4 regions of the Agrobacterium sp. 22094 genome follow, and region 1 is predicted to be linked to each of the others. Evidence: predicted binding sites of a transcription regulator. Region 1 holds the regulator's gene; each other region holds the start of a gene.

Evidence for each region. The regulator PhoB, encoded in region 1, activates phosphate uptake and scavenging genes when phosphate is short. The targets are predictions, from matches to a motif close to TGTCATNNANCTGTCAT.
Region 2: the regulator PhoB is predicted to act here: its motif matches at 2,169-2,185, upstream of ACTJK5_RS16420 (YrbL family protein).
Region 3: the regulator PhoB is predicted to act here: its motif matches at 2,493-2,509, upstream of ACTJK5_RS12410 (DUF1045 domain-containing protein).
Region 4: the regulator PhoB is predicted to act here: its motif matches at 2,315-2,331, upstream of ACTJK5_RS01140 (YdcH family protein).

What each region holds. Positions count from the first base shown of each region.
Region 1 is NZ_JBQEPX010000001.1:2,264,505-2,269,536, reverse strand. Features, by position in the region: gene pstA (phosphate ABC transporter permease PstA) at 1-1,133, shown strand, start outside; gene pstB (phosphate ABC transporter ATP-binding protein PstB) at 1,205-2,020, shown strand; gene phoU (phosphate signaling complex protein PhoU) at 2,112-2,828, shown strand; gene phoB (phosphate regulon transcriptional regulator PhoB) at 2,851-3,534, shown strand; gene ACTJK5_RS11075 (hypothetical protein) at 3,618-4,085, opposite strand; gene ACTJK5_RS11070 (GcrA family cell cycle regulator) at 4,205-4,741, opposite strand.
Region 2 is NZ_JBQEPX010000003.1:323,679-328,710, reverse strand. Features, by position in the region: tRNA gene ACTJK5_RS16435 (tRNA-Leu) at 323-407, shown strand; gene ACTJK5_RS16430 (hypothetical protein) at 455-889, shown strand; gene ACTJK5_RS16425 (hypothetical protein) at 913-1,287, opposite strand; gene ACTJK5_RS16420 (YrbL family protein) at 1,418-2,155, opposite strand; gene ACTJK5_RS16415 (acetyl-CoA carboxylase carboxyltransferase subunit alpha) at 2,329-3,282, opposite strand; gene xerD (site-specific tyrosine recombinase XerD) at 3,346-4,299, opposite strand; gene ACTJK5_RS16405 (hypothetical protein) at 4,314-4,466, opposite strand; gene ACTJK5_RS16400 (shikimate kinase) at 4,757-5,032, shown strand, end outside.
Region 3 is NZ_JBQEPX010000001.1:2,541,827-2,546,858, reverse strand. Features, by position in the region: gene phnE (phosphonate ABC transporter, permease protein PhnE) at 134-1,108, shown strand; gene phnE (phosphonate ABC transporter, permease protein PhnE) at 1,108-2,457, shown strand; gene ACTJK5_RS12410 (DUF1045 domain-containing protein) at 2,608-3,300, shown strand; gene ACTJK5_RS12405 (alpha-D-ribose 1-methylphosphonate 5-triphosphate diphosphatase) at 3,293-4,429, shown strand; gene phnN (phosphonate metabolism protein/1,5-bisphosphokinase (PRPP-forming) PhnN) at 4,426-5,025, shown strand.
Region 4 is NZ_JBQEPX010000001.1:240,338-245,369, forward strand. Features, by position in the region: gene ykgO (type B 50S ribosomal protein L36) at 73-198, opposite strand; gene ACTJK5_RS01125 (5-(carboxyamino)imidazole ribonucleotide synthase) at 333-1,412, opposite strand; gene purE (5-(carboxyamino)imidazole ribonucleotide mutase) at 1,409-1,876, opposite strand; gene ACTJK5_RS01135 (YdcH family protein) at 1,953-2,156, opposite strand; gene ACTJK5_RS01140 (YdcH family protein) at 2,392-2,568, shown strand; gene ACTJK5_RS01145 (sulfite exporter TauE/SafE family protein) at 2,712-3,476, opposite strand; gene ACTJK5_RS01150 (thiamine phosphate synthase) at 3,657-4,310, shown strand; gene ACTJK5_RS01155 (tetratricopeptide repeat protein) at 4,319-5,032, shown strand, end outside.

The DNA.
Region 1 (5,032 bases):
TTCAGCAGACGATGATCACGATCCCGGTCGAGTTTTCGCAGCAGATCATCGATCCGGACAATGTGCGCGCGCAGAACCCGTCTAAGCTGATGACGGCCAACTACCCTGTCGTCGCCCGCAACTCGCTTGCCAAGGTGCTCGGCGTTTCGCTGGAGGATCGCACGGCGTTGCGCGCCGTCAACGCACTGATTTCTGACAGTGTCCGCACGCAGCTTCGCGACATCGTCACCTCCGATCCAAACGTCATCGGCACGACGCGCACCGTGTCGCTCCTGGCATCCGGCGATGTCGACAGCGCCTTCAAGGGCCAGGTCGATATGTCGGGCGAGGAGCAGAACCGCCGAATCTCCGACCAGCAGGTCGGCTGGATGAACGAACTGGTTGGCAAGGGTGCGCTGGAAAAGAAGTTCAACACCGGTATCTTCTTCAATGGCGCATCCAGCCGTCCTGAGGCCTCCGGTGTCGGCGTCGCGCTGATCGGCTCCTTCTACATGATGCTGATCGTGCTCGTTCTGTCGCTGCCGATCGGGGTTGCCGCTTCCATCTACCTGGAAGAGTTTGCGCCGAAGAACCGCCTGACGGACCTCATCGAGGTCAACATCAACAACCTGGCAGCGGTGCCGTCCATCGTTTACGGTCTGCTGGGTCTCTCGGTCTTCATCAACTTCATGGGCCTTCCGCGCTCGGCCTCGCTGGTCGGTGGTCTGGTGCTGACGCTGATGACGCTGCCGACCATCATCATCGCCACACGCGCTGCCTTGAAAGCCGTGCCGCCTTCGATCCGCGCCGCAGCGCTCGGTCTCGGTGCCTCAAAGATGCAGACCATCTTCCACCACGTGCTGCCGCTTGCCATGCCGGGCATCCTGACCGGCACCATCATCGGCCTTGCACACGCGCTTGGCGAAACCGCGCCGCTCCTTCTCATCGGCATGGTGGCCTTTGTGGCAAATTACCCGACGACCCCGCTTGATCCTGCAACGGCCTTGCCGGTTCAGATCTACATGTGGGCGAACGAAGCCGAACGCGCCTTTGTCGAAAGAACATCCGGCGCTATCATCATCCTGCTTATGTTCCTCCTGGTGATGAATGTGGGCGCAATCCTGCTGCGTCGCCGCTTCGAACGGCGCTGGTAAAGCATCTCCAGGAAATGTGGATACCGGTTTTCTGCTCGGAAATGCGATAAGAAGCAAGGGAGAACGGAACAATGAACATGTTGTCGGAAGCAGCAGTTGAAAAGGCGCTGGACAAGAAAATGAATGAAGTTTCCTATAAGATGATCGGCAAGGACGTCTCCGTATATTACGGTGAGAAGCGCGCCCTTTACGATGTGAAGCTCAACGTTCGCGAAAACACGGTGACGGCTCTCATCGGCCCCTCGGGCTGTGGCAAATCCACCTTTCTGCGCACGCTGAACCGCATGAACGACACAATCGATGGCTGCCGCGTCACCGGCGAGATTACGCTCGATGGTGAGGATATCTACGATTCTGCCATCGATGTCGTCGAGCTTCGCGCTCGCGTCGGCATGGTGTTCCAGAAGCCGAACCCATTCCCGAAGTCGATCTACGAAAACATTGCCTACGGCCCGCGCATCCACGGTCTTGCCCGCAACAAGGCGGATATGGACCAGATCGTCGAGTCCGCCCTGCAGAAGGCAGGTCTTTGGAACGAAGCGAAGGACCGCCTGCAAGAATCCGGCACGGGTCTGTCCGGCGGCCAGCAGCAGCGCCTGTGCATCGCACGTGCCATCGCCGTTTCACCGGAAGTCATCCTCATGGATGAGCCATGCTCGGCGCTTGACCCGATCGCGACCGCCAAGGTGGAAGAGTTGATCCACGAGCTTCGTGCCAACTACACCATCGTCATCGTGACACACTCGATGCAGCAGGCCGCTCGCGTTTCGCAGCGTACCGCCATGTTCCACCTCGGCCACCTGGTTGAGGAGAACGATACGGACAAGATGTTCACCAACCCGGATGACCAGCGCACCCAGGACTATATCATGGGTCGTTTCGGCTGATCCTGTTGCTGCTTGCACATTCCACCGCGTCTGTCGCTCGAGCCACTAAAAAGGCTTGCGACAGGGCGTTTCGAAACTGGAGACTACGAACATGTCGACACATTCCCACATCATGTCCGCCTATGATGAGGAGCTGAAGTTCCTCAGCCGCCGGATCGCCGAAATGGGCGGCCTGGCCGAGCAGATGTGCGCCGATGCCGTGCGTGCGCTCGTCAATTCCGATGCAGCCTTGGCGCAAAAGGTTATCTCGGACGATACGATCCTCGATCACGCCGAGCGCGAAATCGGCGACAAGGCGATCGTCACCATTGCCAAGCGCCAGCCGATGGCAGCAGACCTTCGCGAAATCATTGGTTCGTTGCGCATTGCCGCAGACCTGGAGCGCGTCGGCGATCTGGGCAAGAACACCGCTAAGCGCGTCATCGCTGTTGCCGGCACCGGCGTTCCGCGCAAACTGGCACGTGGCCTTGAGCATCTGTCGGAACTGGCGCTTGTGCAGTTGAAGGAAGTGCTGGACGTCTACTCCACGCGATCGGCGGAAAAGGCCCAGGCCATCCGCGAGCGCGACGAGGAAATCGACGCCATGTACACCTCGCTCTTCCGCGAGCTTTTGACCTACATGATGGAAGATCCGCGCAACATCACCACCTGCACGCATCTTCTGTTCTGTGCCAAGAACATCGAGCGTGTCGGCGACCACGCCACCAACATCGCCGAGACCATCTACTACATGACCACTGGCAGCCAGCCGGAAGGTGAGCGTCCGAAGGACGATAGTTCCAACACGCTCGGCGCTGTGACCGAGTAAGCGACAGATAGGATCTGGAGCCATGGTGCCAAAAATCGCCGTTGTCGAAGACGAGGAGGCGCTGAGCGTCCTCCTCCGTTACAATCTCGAATCCGAAGGCTATGACGTGGACACCATTCCGCGTGGCGACGAGGCGGAAATCCGCCTTCAGGAGCGCACGCCGGATCTTTTGATCCTCGACTGGATGCTGCCGGGCGTCTCCGGCATCGAGCTTTGCCGTCGCCTGCGCATGCGTCCGGAAACCGAGCGTCTGCCGATCATCATGCTGACGGCGCGCGGCGAGGAAAGCGAACGGGTTCGGGGCCTGGCGACGGGCGCGGACGACTATGTCGTGAAGCCCTTCTCCACGCCGGAACTGATGGCACGCGTCAAGGCGATGCTGCGCCGCGCCAAGCCGGAGGTCCTGTCCTCGGTGCTGAAATGCGGCGATATCGAACTTGACCGTGAGACGCATCGCGTCCATCGCAAGAGCCGCGAAGTCCGTCTCGGGCCGACCGAATTCCGTCTGCTGGAATTCCTCATGACCTCGCCTGGTCGTGTGTTTTCCCGTTCCCAGCTTCTCGATGGTGTCTGGGGTCACGATATCTATGTGGATGAGCGCACGGTGGACGTCCATGTCGGTCGTCTGCGTAAGGCGCTGAATTTCTCCAGCATGCAGGATGTCATCCGCACCGTTCGCGGTGCCGGCTATTCCATGGAAGCCTGATCGGCTTCGGGAGCGCTTTGCTTGAAGGTACAAGCGCTCCTATTCTTGCGGCGTCAGAGCGGACAGCCCGTGGCTTCCCGGCGTCAAATCAATGTTGACGGAATGGGATATCGCGCGGCGTCTATCTCGTCCCTCGACAACGGGCTGCGCGTCAGCACCTCGGCATAATTGGCTCGGGTTCGAGCACCATAACTCTCCTTGATCGCGCTCATCAGTTCGATCTCCTGGTACATCCAGTTCCAGCGCGAATAGTCGTCCGGGCCGGTCGACTGGCGGCGCGCTTTTTCCCGAACCGCAAGCTCGCGATCGCGCACCACTTCTCCCGTCACGATCGACATCAACTGGAAGGCGGCATCGTCCATGTCCGTGGCTTCCCGACGCCAATATTCCTCTCCGCGCTCCTCGCAGATCAGCCAGTAGCTGCCGCGTCGCCATTCGACGTAAACGGTTCCGTCGCCACGGGTGCTGCGCGGGATTGGCGGGAAGGGCGTGTCGACGGCCCTGGCCCATAGCGCCGAGATATAGTCGTGCAGTGTGTCGATCGCGTCCATGATGATAGTCTGGGCGCGATTATTGCTGCAGGCAAGCTTGGATTATTTGGCAAAGCTGGAGACTGCCCAATAAAAAAGCGGACCGAAGCCCGCTTTCTGAATTGGTTCTGAGACAGACCTTACGCCTTGCGGCGTTCGCTGACCGGCTGGTAGGCCATCTTCGCGTGGAACTTGCAGTAGGGCGAGGCTTCAGACGCCTCGCAGCCGCAGAAATGGAAGTCGTCCTTGAGCGGGTCGCCGACCGGCCATTTGCAGGTACGCTCGGTCAGTTCCGTCAGCGTCAGGCGACGCGAGATCGGGATAACGACATTGTTGGAAGAACGAACATATTCCATGGGCTCGACGGTGTCGATGTCCATGTCTTCCTTGAAAGCGAGGGCACCAGAGCTACGGGCCGGTGCTGGACGGCTGGTCGCAGCGCGGGCCGGAGCCGCATAGCTTGCCGGACGCGGCGCTGCTGCGGGACGCTTGGGCGCAGGACGCGACGTGGCGACCGTGCCGCCGGCCTTGGCGCGACCTGGCAGGTTGAGGCGGTGAACCTTGCCGATGACGGCATTGCGGCTCACACCGCCTAGTTGTGCTGCGATCTGGCTTGCGCTAAGCCCTTCGGACCATAATCTCTTGAGCTTTTCTACTCGTTCGTCCGTCCAGTTCATGCCGCTTCTCCGCTCGTCGCGTTGTTTTCGGGCAGAATCCACCTACTATGCCATGGAGTGAACCACGCGCAGGCCATTCGCCAGATTGTAGGTGACTAGTTCCGCCGCATTGCAGTCTAGTAATTGACGGTTAACCTAATCGTCGGTTGACTCCGTGACAAGAGTCGCAGGAATCATCTGGAATCGATTTTCCGGTTTTCCCCAACTTGCTTCCCCTGTGAGTCAGAAAGGCAACACCTCGGGCCTGCGCGGCAAGCACCTACCAAGGCTTGTAAATGCCCGGAAGTGCCG
Region 2 (5,032 bases), on a different contig from region 1:
ATAACGCCAAAATCCTGCAAACCACCTGAACAGGTGGAAACTAAGGCGCCCCGCTCCGAAGAAAGTTCAGCGTCTCCACGAACGAGGCCTTACAAAACAACGCCTCAAAGCAAGCCAAGCGAAATTGAACGATCGCAACGCGCTTCAGGACGGAAAGCACCATCGCTCTAATCCAGTCCCACCCGAACTGCAATCCTCAGAACCGCCGCTCCAGCGGCAGACAAGCAAAGTTTCATCAAACGCAGTTTTCAGCAAAAACAGGTTGACCAAAGACCCGCGGTTCGTATAGTCCGCCGCATACCAACCGACACGCTTCGGAGTTGCCCCTTTGGCGGAATTGGTAGACGCGCCTGACTCAAAATCAGGTTCCGAAAGGAGTGCTGGTTCGATTCCGGCAAGGGGCACCATCATCTTTTTCAAGCCACTGAGAAAGCTGCGCTTTTAGGCGCTTTTTGTGTCACTTTTTGACAACCTCAGAGCGTGGGCGATACTCGCGCGCTTTGGCCGAATCCGCTTCGAGATGGACTCGTGCAAATCCGATCTCCCTTTCGTGCAGTCATGCCTTCTGGGTTTTACAAATGGCATGAACTGCGAACCGCAGCGGATGGCTGGGCAAGAATACTTGCTGCGTCGTACGTTACCTATCGAGGTCAAAAATTACATTCTGTTTCACCGGGGAGACATTTCGCACGCGATGTATGTGGAGAGCGCGCAGCGGACAGTCGCTCGCCTTGGCGCCGTTGAGAATTCCAGCTTTGTCCGAAGCAAAGCGATCAATGCCCTAGAGACAAGTACAACAGTCGAGCGGTATGTTCCGATCACCAGAATGACCGCCAACAAAATGCCGCCGGTCGATTCTTCTATCGTCGATGAGTCGCTAGAGGTGTGATACCTTACAGCGAAATCACGTTGTCACTTCGCCGACTTTTTGCTTCCCGGCTTTGTCACCGTGGGAATGTTGCAGCCTTTGCTTCTCAGATTGGCTTCGATCGCGTTGACTTTGCCTTTCGTGACAGCCAACTGACCTTCCTTATCACCACCAAAGGTGCTCGACATCGGAACGCCTATTAGAAAGACGCCAAAAGCATCGCCTGTTGCGGCATCGTTCTGTTGCTTGGAGACGGCCAATAGAGCGGTTTGCTCCTTCAGGTACTCCTGCGCCAATGATTGGCAGTCCATGTTGCCATAAGCGGCCATCGGCACATCGACTGGAACAATAGCATCTGGTCTTTTTGCACAGGCAGTCACGGCCAGTCCTGCGACCAGCAGCGTCAAAATCTTTTTCATGATGTCCCTTTACCCCTCGAAGACGCCCCTACGTCCCTTGATCAACGATACAACGTAAGATCGAGATCGAGTCAATAGTTTGCTGGGGTCAGATGCAGGTGTCCACGGACTTATTGGAAACTACGAAGATTCATCCATCGATCAACTGGCCATCCGAGATATCGATACCCAACATCGTACCTGCGAATACGAAGAGCAGAAGAACAGTCCGGTTGCTCAACGTTGATCTCATGAAACGGTGCGCCACTTCTGCATAGATCGACTGGGCCAGTCGCTTCTTATAGCTCCGGTTTAGCCAGGAAAACCATGACCGGACGGGAAGGAAGGTCTTGTCTCCGATGCCGTCGATCAGGACGAGTGCACCGTTCTTCTCGTCAACGACGATATTCTTCAGGTGCACGTCCACGGCAACAATCTCGCTCTTGACCAGCCAGTCCAGGAATTCCGAAAGCGCAGCATCCGTCTGCTGGCTGTATTGCCCGCTCTCGATCGCATCCTGAAGGGTCATCGCAAGGGCACCGTTTCTCCGGCGCACAGCCTTCACCAGAATGCCTGTGCCCCTGTCGGTAGAAACGACGCCTGCAAAATGCTGGAGATGGCGCGCGGTTCTGGGGCCTTCTTGTGCGACCCGCTCATACTCCCGCAATTCGCGCCGCAGCGGCACGATAGCCTTATAGAAACGCCGCACTAAATACAGCAGCCGGATGTTCTGGAAGTAGCGGCGTGGCGGCATCTTTGTCTGCACCTTCACGAGCATGTTGGTACCGGGAAGAGCGTAGACCTCACGCGACATGCCGGACGCCAGCGGCTTTTCCAGAAGTCTTAACGGGGACCGGGAATTATCGGTTACCGACGCCGATATCGACATCACTGTCTCCTGTTGTCATAAATATGAAATATTCCTCATATTGCATATTAGTGCGAGACAAAAGCTTCGTTTGCGAGAAGGCAGGCCTATCGCGTGGCGGTGTGAACCACAGATAAGCAAAAGGCGCACCGGGAGCGGCGCGCCTTCACAAGCAGAAAACAGGGTCGAGCGGATTACAGGCTGCGGCCGATGTCCAGGAACTTCTGACGACGTTCGGCGCGAAGCTGGCTGCCGGTTTGAGCTGTCAGCTCTTTCAACGCAGATTCGATTGTTTTCCCCGTTGCGGCGATCACGCCTGAGGGGTCGCGGTGGGCGCCGCCGATGGGCTCCGGAATGATCCCGTCAATGACGCCGAGCGCTTTCAGGTCATCCGAAGTGATCTTCATGTTGGTCGCGGCCTCCTTGGCGCGGGTCGAATCGCGCCAGAGGATGGAGGCTGCACCTTCGGGGGAGATCACAGAGTAGATTGCGTGTTCGAGCATGTAGACACGGTTGCCGGTGGCGATCGCAATGGCGCCGCCGGAGCCGCCTTCGCCGATGACGACGGACACGATCGGCACCTTGGCGTTCAGGCACATTTCCGTCGACCGGGCGATGGCTTCCGCCTGGCCGCGTTCTTCAGCACCGACACCTGGATAAGCGCCGGCGGTATCGATGAGCGTCACGACGGGTAGAGAGAAGCGGTCGGCCAGTTCCAGAACGCGGATCGCCTTGCGGTATCCTTCCGGACGCGGGCTACCAAAATTATGCTTGAGGCGCGACTTCGTGTCGTTGCCCTTTTCCTGGCCGATGATTGCGACTGGCTGGCCGTTGAAACGGCCAAGACCTGCCTGGATGGCGGCATCTTCGGCAAACTTGCGGTCGCCGGCCAGCGGCGTGAAGTCGGTGAAGAGCGCGCTCGCATAGTCGATGAAGTGCGGGCGCTGCGGGTGGCGGGCAACCTGCGTCTTCTGCCAGGCATTCAGCTTGGAATAGATGTCCTGCATCGCGTCGTTGACGCGCGATTCCAGACGCGAAATTTCCTCGGACGTATCTATGCTCTCGTCTTCTGCGGCCAGTTTCTTCAGTTCAAGAATCTTGCCTTCCAGGTCCGAAATGGGTTTTTCGAAGTCGAGATAGCTGAGCATGAGATCCGTTTCCGATCGTTTTGCGCAAGGTTTGACCGGGCTCTCCCGGCGGTTCCGGTCGCTCTAATCAAGGTTTTTGCCCTGTTTGGCAAGAGGGTGGTGCGTTTGTACCAACTCTTGGAGGCGTTCTTCCAACACATGTGTGTATATTTGTGTCGTTGAAATGTCCGAATGGCCGAGCAGTTCCTGCACTGCGCGCAGATCCGCGCCGTTCTGCAGAAGATGGCTGGCAAAGGCGTGCCTAAGCACATGCGGCGAGACGGCCGAGGGGGTGAGGCCGGCGCGGATGGCGATATCCTTCAGGTCGCGGGCAAACACCTGACGGGGCAGATGCCCCTCCTTGCTGGCAGAGGGAAACAGCCACGGGCTTTCTTCGTCTGACTTGCCCTTCGGCGCGAGCGCCTTGCGGGCTTCATCGTATCTCTCCATCGCCTCGATCGCCGTTCGTGACAACAAGACGACGCGATCCTTGTTGCCCTTGCCGCGGATCATCAGGAAACGGCCTTCGTGTCGCAGGACCTTGGCCGGCAAGGAGACGAGTTCGCTAACGCGCATGCCCGTTGCGTAGAGCAGCTCCAGCAGAAGATGCATGCGGATGCGCGCCAGTTGCCCCGGCCCTTCCAGGCTCGCTTCTTCCGCGGCTTTGGCGAGAAGCGCTGTGACGCTGGCAACACTCATGGTTTTCGGAAGAGATCGACCTTTGCGTGGCGCGTCCAATATTCCAGTAGGATCGTCGGTGCGAACACCCTCAGAATAGAGAAACTTGTAAAACTGCCGGAGCGCAGAAAGGCGCCGTGCCTGCGAGGATGCGGCAAAGCCTTGCGCAGAAAGATGAGCCAGATAGGCCGAGAGGTCGGCTGTGGTTGCCTCGGTCAATGACGCATGGCGCGATGAGAGAAACGCCATCAGGTCGTTGAGATCGCGCTCATAGGAGGCAAGCGTGTTCATCGCCGCACCGCGCTCGGCGCTCATCATTTCCAGAAAGCCTTCCAGTCGTGCATGATCCTGGCGAGACATGGCTTGCCTGCTCCTCAAGGTGTCGGCGGATTGAGGCGCTCGGACGGAATGCGAACCGTGACCTCCCGCTCGCGCGGTTTCACCAGCGAAACAAGCGATACCATGCTTCCATAGATAATGCCGGCGATGGCCGCGAGGATGAAGATAAAACGGAAAAGGGTGGGCATGATCACTCCGCAGCACTTGGTCGCCTTGCCTGTGAGAACATCTTGGCAAGGGCATGGCGTGGCTGGCCTTCCGCATGACAATCGGTGTCATCCGGCCAGGCTATTTCTATGGCTTAAAGCGCGCCCGCCGCGATCCTTCAGATTCGCGCTCTAGGCTTTAGGTTCTTGTTTCATCGCATGTCGTTATCGCAAAACCGCTGCACACTTTTGCGCGACATGCTTATAAGGCGCGATTTGGCTTGACGCTTGGTAAACATTTGAAGATACCGAAGCCAAATGGGCCATCATTCATGAGCGAAACCAACTTATCTCTTCCCCAGAGCCTGGGAGAAAAAGCGCGTGCCGCTCTTGGCAGGCGCAACATCGTCTTTGTTGGGCTCATGGGTGCAGGAAAATCTGCAATCGGCAGGTCGGTCGCGCAGCAGTTGAGGATCCCCTTCGTCGATACGGATGACGAGATCGAGCGCGTCTCGCGCATGACGATCTCGGAGCTCTTCGCTAGCTATGGCGAAGACGAATTTCGGGCACTGGAAACGCGCGTGATCAAGCGCCTTTTGCGTGGTGGA
Region 3 (5,032 bases), 280 kb from region 1:
AAGACGCCGCCGTTTTTTTAAAGCGCAGCCCGGGAAAGCCGTCACGCTTCCTGAGGGATGACGCTGAAACGGTGAATGAGAGCCTCGGTGAATCCATCGTCACCCGCATGGCTCCGGTAAGGACGCAAAAGACATGGCCAGCACGCCAATCACCCCAGATACGTTGGGCGAGGCCTCGAAGAAGGTCATGCAGCACTACCAGCAACAGCTGGTCACGCGACGTATCTACACCGGCATCGCCATCGTCGTCTTTCTTGCGTTGCTCTTTGCCTCGCTCGATTTTGCCAACAGCGCCAATTCCGGCAAGTTCTTCGAGCGACTGCCCTATTTCTTCGATTTTATGAAGACCTTCCTGCCGAACAGCCCCATGGAAGTTGTTCGCGCCATGTTCGATCTGCCGTCACCCTATGCCGACGGCTCGCTGAAATATGACTATGTCTCGGAGCGGGTCTATATCGGCGACGGCTTTTATATTCCGCATTTCTTCTATCAGCTGATCATCACGCTGAACATTGCGCTGGTCTCGACGCTGATCGGCACGGCCTTCGCTTTCGCGCTGTGCTTCTTCGCCTCCACCAATCTCGTCGGCGCCGGTGCCGTGCGTTTTTCCGTCCGACGCATGCTGGAAGTGATGCGCGCCTTCCCGGAAATCGTCATCGCCGGACTGCTGACCGCCATTCTTTCGCTCGGGCCCATTGCCGCCATCGTCGCCATCACCATTCATACCGTCGGCGCGCTCGGAAAACTCTTCTTCGAAGTCGTCGAAAATGCCGATATGAAGCCGGATGAGGGGTTGCGGGCATCGGGCGCCAACTGGCTGGAGCGTGTGCGCTTTGCCATCGTGCCGCAGGTTCTGCCGAATTTCGTCTCCTATGCGCTGCTGCGCGCCGAAATCAATGTGCGCGCCTCCACCATCATCGGTGCTGTCGGCGGCGGCGGTATCGGCGAGGTCTTTCGCCTGGCGATCGGCAATGATCACGCCGCCAAGACCTATGCCATCATCATCATGCTGCTGGTCACCATCATCGCTGTCGACCAGTTTTCCGGCTGGCTGCGCCGCAGGCTGATCGGCCATCAATCCTTTGAATTCGGACGGGGAGCGGCCTGATGTCCACGAGCTTTGTCATCAATGGTGCGGATCGCGAACGTCTTTTGTCCCAATACCCTCAGGTTTTCCAGCTGGGCTTCATGCGCCGCTATGGACTGTTTGTCGGTCTGGTCGTAGCCATCGCCTATCTCGTCATCTGCTTCTTCGCCTTCAATGTCGGCCCGGCCTTGACCAACGGTCGCTGGGACCGCGCTTCCAGCTATATTCAGGACTGGTATTCCTGGCGCGCCCAGCCACGGCTTCGCTTCGATGATGGCAAGGTCGTGCCGCAATGGACGAGCCGCGGGCAGTATCCAGCCAATGCCAATATCAGCTGGCTCCAGCCGTTGCCGAATGGCGGCTATAGCGTGACCTATGGCGATCAGCAGAACCGTATCGATATCACCCCGACGCAGGCCAATGTTTACATCGATGGTACGCTCTATCCGGTGACCATCGGCGCTGACCGCGTCACGGCCCCCGCCGGCGCGCCTGTTCAAATCCGCCAGGATGAGAACAAGGTCGTCGTCGAGTACGGCTTTGCCGGTCAGGCGGAAATTCGCACCTCGCAGCTTTATGTCCAGCGCCGCTTCCTCGGCTGGGCCAACTTCTTCTTCGACACGCGCTCACAGTTCTGGGGCAAGAGCTGGGGTGAGCTGGCAGCGCTGGCGCTGTGGCAGGATCGCGTCGATCCGGCACAGTCCAATATTTCAAAGATGGCCGATGATTTCCTCGGCAACGATGCCTGGCAGCATGAGGACATCCTGTCCAAGCTGTTGCAGACGCTGGTCATGGCCTTCCTCGGCACGCTTCTCGGTACGCTCTTTGCCTTTCCTCTGGCCTTCATCGCCGCCCGCAACATCACTGCCAGCAGGGCGGCAAACTGGGGCATGAAGCGGCTCTTCGACTTCCTCCGCTCGATCGACATGCTGATCTGGGCGCTATTCTTCACCAGAAGCTTCGGCCCCGGACCGATCCCCGGCATTGCCGCGATCTTCTTCACCGACACGGGTGCGCTCGGAAAGGTCTATGCCGAGGCTCTGGAAAATGTCGATGACAAGCAGCGCGAAGGCGTGAAATCGGTCGGCGCCTCGTCGGTCATCGTCAACCGCTTCGGCGTCATTCCGCAGGTGCTGCCGGTCTTCATTTCACAGTCGCTCTATTTCTGGGAAAGCAACACCCGCTCCGCCACGGTTATCGGTGCGGTGGGCGCAGGCGGCATCGGCCTCAAACTGCTGGAAGCCATGCGTACCAATCAGGATTGGGACAAGGTCGCCTATATGGTGCTGTTGATCCTTATCGTCGTCTTCCTGTTCGACAATATGTCGAACGCGATCCGCTCGCGCCTCATTGGCAAAACGCACCACTGAATGGGGAAAGGATATCCGGCAAATTTCTTGCCCGGTATCATCATTCTGTCACGGAAAAGGTCTACCTCGCACTTCTGACCTTGCGGGGTAGAGACGAGTCGTCTCAAATGACGCTTCCGCTGTTTCCATGACATTCGAAAGTGCGACATCGTGCGCTACGCTCTCTTTTTTTCGCCCTCCGCCACCGATTCGCTGACTGAGACAGCGTCACGGTGGCTGGGACGCAACGCCTTTTCCGGTGAGGGCTTTGACGACTATGCCAGCTTTGCGGACGTTACCGAAGAGCCAAGGCGCTACGGTTTCCACGCCACGCTGAAAGCGCCCTTCGAGCTTGCCGAAGGCAGACATGAGAGCGAGTTGGTGGAGGCATTCTCCGCCTTTGCAGCTTCACACGCCGCCTTCGATATTCCCGAAATCGTCATCGGCTCACTCGGGCCTTTCTTCGCACTGGTTCCGGCCACGCTCCATCAGCCGCTTCAGGATTTCACCGCCGATGTGGTGAGACATTTCGAGCCCTTCCGCGCGCCGTTGTCGGAGCGCGATATTGCCCGCCGTAAGCCGGAAACGCTCAGCGAAAGCCAGCGCGCCAATCTTCATCGCTGGGGTTACCCTTATGTGATGGATGATTTCCGCTTTCACATGACACTGACAGGGCCGGTGAGTGAGGCACGTAGGCAAGAGATGGGCGACATCCTGAGCAAGACATTTTCCGGCTTCATCCATAGCCCCCTGACCATCTCCGGCCTCGGCCTTTTTGTCGAGAAAGAGCGTGGTGAAGCCTTTACCGTTCATAGCTGGCAGCCACTGGCTGCTTCCAATACGAAAGACGTCCGAAATGGCTGAACATGTCCTATCCAATGCGCACATCGTCCTCTCCGACGATGTTATCCAAGGTTCCGTCCTGATCCGCGATGGCGTGATTGCCGATATCAGCGAAGGCGCATCGCAAACCGGCGAAGACTTCGAAGGCGACTATCTGATCCCCGGCCTCGTCGAGCTTCACACCGACCATCTTGAACAGCATTATTCCCCGCGCCCGGGCGTCACCTGGGACAAGATTGCCGCCATTCAGGCCCATGATGCGCAGGTCGCGTCCTCCGGCATCACCACCGTCTTCGATTGTCTGCGTCTCGGCTCGGATGAGGATGGCGGCTTCGAGCGCGGCGAAATGCGCGACATGGCCGACGCCATTGAAAAGGCCAAGGGTGAAGATCGGCTTCGCTCCGATCACCTGCTGCATCTGCGCTGCGAAGTAGCCTCCGCCGACGTACTGGAGCATTTCGAGGATTTCGAAAACGATCCGCATGTGCGGCTGATTTCGCTGATGGATCATTCCCCGGGCCAGCGTCAGTTTCAGACGATGGACCAGTACATCATGTTCTACCAGAAAAAGCGCGGTCTGAGCGATGAGGCCTTCAAGGCCTTTGTCGACCGGCGCGTCTCGGCCTCCGGGAAATATTCCGGCAAGCACCGCGATTACCTTTCCGCCCGTTGTGCTGAGCGCGGCATCACGGTTGCGAGCCATGACGATGCCACTGAAGCCCATGTCGAGGAGGCGATCGGTCATGGTGTGCGGCTTGCTGAATTCCCCACCAGCGTCGAAGCCGCCAAGGCATCGCACACGGCGGGCATGAGTGTTCTGATGGGCGCGCCGAACATCGTTCGCGGCAAATCCCATTCGGGCAATATTGCTGCGCGCGATCTCGCCGAACTCGGCGTTCTCGATGTGCTGTCCTCTGATTACGTGCCTTTCAGCCTGCTCTACGCGCCCTTCCTGCTCGCCGATCAGGTGGACGGGATTACCCTTCCCAAGGCACTTGCGATGGTCACGGCAACACCGGCAAAGACGGTTGGTCTGACAGATCGCGGTTCTATTGCCGAAGGACTGCGCGCCGACCTCGTACGGGTGCGTCGCGAAAGCGGTGTGCCCGTGGTGCGCAGCGTCTGGCGGCAGGGAAAACGTGTCGCATGAGCCTTGTATCGTCAGACGCATTTCCGCCGAATTTGGACACCCTCGGAACGATGATCGTCGTTGTCGGTCCGAGCGGTGCCGGCAAGGACACGCTGATCGACTACGCGGCCGAGCGGCTGCGTGATCAGGCAGACGTGCATTTCGTCCGGCGTATCATTACCCGAGACAGTGACGCGGGTGGCGAGAACCATGAGGGTTGCAGCGAAGAGACCTTCCAACGAAAAAAGGTAGCCGGCGAATTTTGTGTGTCCTGGAGTGCCCACGGTCTGCATTATGGAATACCCGCTTCGGTCAAGCAGCATCTGAAGAAGGGCGGCGTGGCGGTGGCGAATGGCTCACGCTCCGCACTTCCCCACTTCAGAGCAGCCTTCCCCAACTTGAAAGTGGTGGTGGTCACAGCACGGCCGGAAATCCTCTCCGCCAGGCTGGCGAACCGGGGCCGCGAGAGCATGTCGGAAATCATGGGCCGGCTCGACCGCAAGGTGGATGCAATCTGCGATAGTTTCGACGTGACGACCATCGACAATAGCGGCGAGATCGAGGAGGCGGGATCGGTCCTGCTCGCTCTCCTGCAGAGCAGCCTATCGACCCGATAGGCTATTC
Region 4 (5,032 bases), 2.0 Mb from region 1:
TTAGGAAATCGAATTCTGTCTGCTATCAACAAAGTGATCCGCCTTTTCAAACGGAGCACTGCAGAAACGCAATCAGCCCTGACGAGCCTTGAAGCGTGGGTTCTGCTTGTTGATGATGTAGACGCGGCCCTTGCGGCGAACCAGACGGTTGTCGCGGTGACGAGCCTTAAGCGCTTTGAGCGAGTTCTTGATCTTCATTTTTCTGGTCCGCAGTTTGGCGGGCTTTCGCACGCATAATCTAAACAATCAAAAGCGCGCAACGGGGCGCGCCTTTTTCGGTTGGCAGGCAGATACCCTTTCGGCACCGGCCTGTCAACACGCTCCGCAAGCTTTTACCGGGAAAACCCCGGCTTTCCAGCCTTGGTGAGTTGCGTCACATGGCCCATCTTTCGGCCCGGACGGGCCTCCGTCTTGCCGTAAAGATGCACGAGGCAGTCTTTTTGGCTCAGCCATTCCGGCACGCTGTCGATGTCGTCACCAATCAGATTGGTCATCACGCAATCGGAATGGCGCGCGGTGCTGCCGGGCGCCAGGCCCGCGACTGCGCGGATATGCTGCTCGAACTGCGAGATCACACAGGCCGCTTCCGTCCAGTGGCCGGTATTGTGGACGCGGGGCGCCATTTCATTGGCCACCAGCGAACCATCCGCCAGCACGAAGAACTCTATGCCGACGACGCCCACATAGTTCAGCGCGGCGAGCAGTTTCTGCGCCGATTCCACCGCAACGGTTCTTGCTGCGTCGGAAAGATCGGCGGGAATCGTCGACGTATGGAGAATGCCGTTCAGGTGAACGTTTTCGGCCGGATCGTAACAGGTGACGGTGCCATCCTGGAAACGCGCGGCGATGATGGAAATCTCCCGCTCGAAAGGAATGAAACTTTCGAGAATCAGCGGCACCTTGCCGAGCGCATCGAAGGCGCCGGTCGGATCTTCACCGCCTTTAAAGACGCGCTGCCCCTTGCCGTCATAGCCCATGCGCCGCGTCTTCAGCACGCCCTTGCCGCCGAACTCCGCAAGTGCTGCTTCAAGACCCGCCTGATCGTCCACGGCGCGGAAATCGGCCGTTGGAATGCCGCAGCCATTGAGGAAGCGCTTTTCCGTCAGGCGGTCCTGCGAGGCGCTCAGCGCTTGCGCCGGCGGGTAGACCGGCACAGAGGCGGCAAGCGTTTCGGCCGCGACGACGGGCACGTTTTCGAATTCATAGGTCACGACATCGCAGAGGCTTGCGAGTTCGGCGAGCGCCTTCTCGTCATCGTAAGCCGCAACGATCTGGCGGTTGCAGACCTGCGACGCCGGACAATCGGCCTGGGGTTCCAGCACCACGGTGCGGAAGTTGAGGCGGGCGGCTGCCATGGCCAGCATGCGGCCAAGCTGGCCGCCGCCGATAATACCGATGGTGGAGGATTTCATTGCGGGGCGTCCATGGGATATTCGGCAACGATGGCCGTCTGGCGGGCGCGGTAATTATCCAGCCGGTCGGCCAGATCCTCGTCGGAAAGCGCCAGCACGGCGGCGGCCAGAAGGGCGGCGTTGATGGCTCCCGCCTTGCCGATGGCAAGCGTGCCGACCGGAATGCCCGCCGGCATCTGCACGATGGAATAGAGGCTGTCCTGGCCGGACATGGTTTTCGACTGAACCGGAACGCCGAAGACGGGGAGAGGGGTCAGCGCTGCCGTCATGCCGGGAAGATGGGCAGCACCGCCGGCACCGGCGATGATGACCTTGAAGCCCTCGTCCTTCGCATTGGTGGCGAAATCGAACATCCGCTCCGGCGTGCGGTGGGCGGACACGATGCGCGCCTCATATTCGATATCGAGCGCATCCAGCGTATCGGCGGCGTTTTTCATGGTCTCCCAGTCAGACTGGCTTCCCATGATTATGGCGACGGGCGGCGTTTCAGTGGTCAAGCGGCCTCTCCTTGTCCAGAGGGTTGTCAGGGTCCAGAGCTTATCAGGCGATGATATCCGGGATGATCTGATCTTCGATCTGGGTCATCTTGTCCTTGATGGCCAGCTTCTTCTTCTTCATCCGTTGAATTCTGAGCGCTTCGCAATTGGTCTGAATCATGGCGTTGATGGCCGTGTCATAATCCTCATGCTCCTGCCTCAGCCTTGCCAGCGTAAGCCGGACGTCCGCCTGTTCCTGGTCGGCCATCTCGTCGTCCCCATTGTAATGAACCGGACCGCCATCCGGCATCTCTGTTGTTGGTCTTCGTGCCTGTACCATCAAATGGCGGTAACGGGAAGTTTCCCGTAATAGCATTTTTGCCGCACTATTGCCCCGATTTCGCCTTCGACAAAGCGCGCTTTCCGTGTCACAGTGCTGTCGTAAACCTGAAACTCCAGCGATGGAGAGCTGGAGGTAGGTTCAACAAGGAAGGACGTGCCGCATGACCATTCAGGCTCATATTGCATCGCTCGAAAAGAAACACGGTGCTCTGGAGGAGGAGCTCGAAAGTATTCTTGCTTCCCCATCTTCCGACGACCGGGAGATCGCAGACATTAAACGCAGAAAGCTGCGCCTTAAAGACGAGTTGCAGAGGCTGAAAGCGACCACGAAACATTGATTATCAATGATTATTGAGGCCGCAGGGCGCTAACAGCGCCTGAGAAGCGGCAAAAGTTCGAGGCCCTGGCTGCATAGCGCGATCAGGGCCTTTTTGCTGGCGACGTCTTAAAGAAAAACCCGCTTTTTCCAGTCGCTGCACCATCAGGCAGCCAGGCCATCCCACAAGAGCTTCAGGGCAGCGATGAAGGCCATGCCGTACATCAGCGGGTAGAAGACGGCAGGCTTCATATATTTGACCACTTTGGCGCCGGCAAATGTGGCAATCATCGCCACCGGCAGAAGCGTCGCGGAGGTGGTGAGGTTGGTGGAATCCAGCGCGCCAAGCGCAAAATAGGGGATGAGTTTGACCGCGTTCATGATGGCGAAGAAACGCACGCTCATGCCGGTATAGGTCTTCGGATCCAGCTTGAGCGGCAGCACATAGATCTGGAAGGGTGGACCACCCGCATGCGCGACAAAGCTTGCATAGCCCGAAAGTGACGACCAGAGCGTGGCGGCAGCCGGTCTCTGCGGCTTCGGTGCAATCTCCTGTCCGCGGCGGGCGCGGAAGGTCTCGTAGAAATAGCGCAGCACGAAGAGGATGGTGACGGTTGCGACGACGAGGCGCATCGCGTCGGGTGAAATCAGCGTCGAGGTGGCCCAGCCGAGCGCAATGCCAGCAATGGCGCCCGGCAGCATCAAGAGCAGCGTTTCCCGGTGGTTGTGGTGGCGCCATGCCCAGAGTGCGACCAGATCCATGACGATCAGAATGGGAAGGAAGATTGCCGCCGCCTGCACCGGCGGCACGGCCAGCGCCATCAGCGGCACACCCATCAAGGCCAGAGCACCGCCCAGCCCGCCTTTCGACAGGCCGACCAGAACGACAGCGGGAATGGCAACAAGGAAGAAATGGAGATCGAGCGACATGGTCAGGACTTGAGATGAGCGTGTGAGACGACCATTGGAACAGGCCGCGCGGGGAAAGGACGACAAAGAGTCCAGCTATGAACTGTTGATCCTTCGTGCAGTCCGGTTTATCGGAAACAGTATGTGAAAACGAGTGCAGATTGGCGATGAAGCGTTCTTTCTGCGGAAAATGGAAAAATCATGGGTTCTCCTGAAGATCGCTGCCGTCTGGTTCTGATCGTGCCGCAAGCCGAAGATGCTGACCTGCAAGCCAAGGCGCTGGAGGATGCCCTGAGGGGCGGCGATGTCGCCTCCGTCATCATTCCTCAATACGCTCTCGATGACGACAGCTTTCAGAAGCGCGCGGAAGTGCTGGTGCCGATCGTGCAGGCGGCCGGTGCCGCAGCGCTGGTGGCCGGTGACAGCCGTGTTGCCGGCCGCGTGAAGGCCGATGGCCTGCACGTGATCGGCGGCGTGGAGCCGCTGGCGGAAGCGGTGGAAAAGTTCACGCCGAAGATGATCGTCGGCGGCGGCAATGCCGATGACCGGCACAAGGCGCTGGAGCAGGGCGAAGCGAACCCGGACTATATCTTCTTCGGCAAGCTGGAGGGTGATATCAAGCCGGAGCCACACCCGAAGAACGTCGCGCTTGGCGAATGGTGGGCGTCGATGATCGAAATTCCGTCGATCGTCATGGGCGGTTCGGATGTCGCCTCGGTGGTTGCCGTTGCCGAAAGCGGCGTGGAATTCGTGGCACTGCGCCAGGCCGTCTTCGCTCACGCGGGCGGTGCGGCGCAGGCCGTTGCCGAAGCCAATGCATTGCTTGACGAAAAAGCGCCACGGTTTGGCGGTTGATACGGGCGATGATCCTTCGCTTGCTCCGCCTTTCCCCATCGATCTCGCTTCTGGCGATGGCTTTTGCCATCACCGCGGCCCCTGCCTTTGCGCAAGGCCAGGCTCCAGCTGCCGGACAACAGTCTGCGCCGCAGCAGGCCGAGCCGCAGGCAAGCCCTGATCTTCTGCCGGGCCTTCAGCCGCAGGCGCAAGGTACTGATGGCGCGGGCGAGGAAGACACCGATTTTGGACCGGTGGTGAACCAGGGACCGGACGTGCTGTCGCGACCGACGGACCAGGATGCCGATCCGCTGCGAAAAGGCCGGGTGACCGGCGGCGATCAGAAGGATCTCCAGCCTTCGGAAGGCGTCACCGTCTATCAGCGCATGGGAGCCGAGCTTCCGCCGCTGCCGAAGGAAAAGGAATTCAAGGGCAAGATCGACGAGGCCTATGGCCATTACCAGCGCGGCGAATATGTGCAGGCGCTGGACAAGGCCCTGACCCGCGCGCAGGACGGCGATGCCGCAGCGCAGACGCTGGTCGCCGAAATGATGAGCCGCGGTCTCGGCATTGCCCGCGACGACAAGACCGCCGCCTTCTGGTACGAGCAGGCCGCCAAGAATGGCGATGCCGTCGCCATGTTCAAATATGCGCTGATCCTGATGGAAGGCCGGCTCGTCAAGCACGACAAGACGCTTGCCGACGACTACATGCGCCGTGCGGCCGAGGCAGGCAATCCGGAA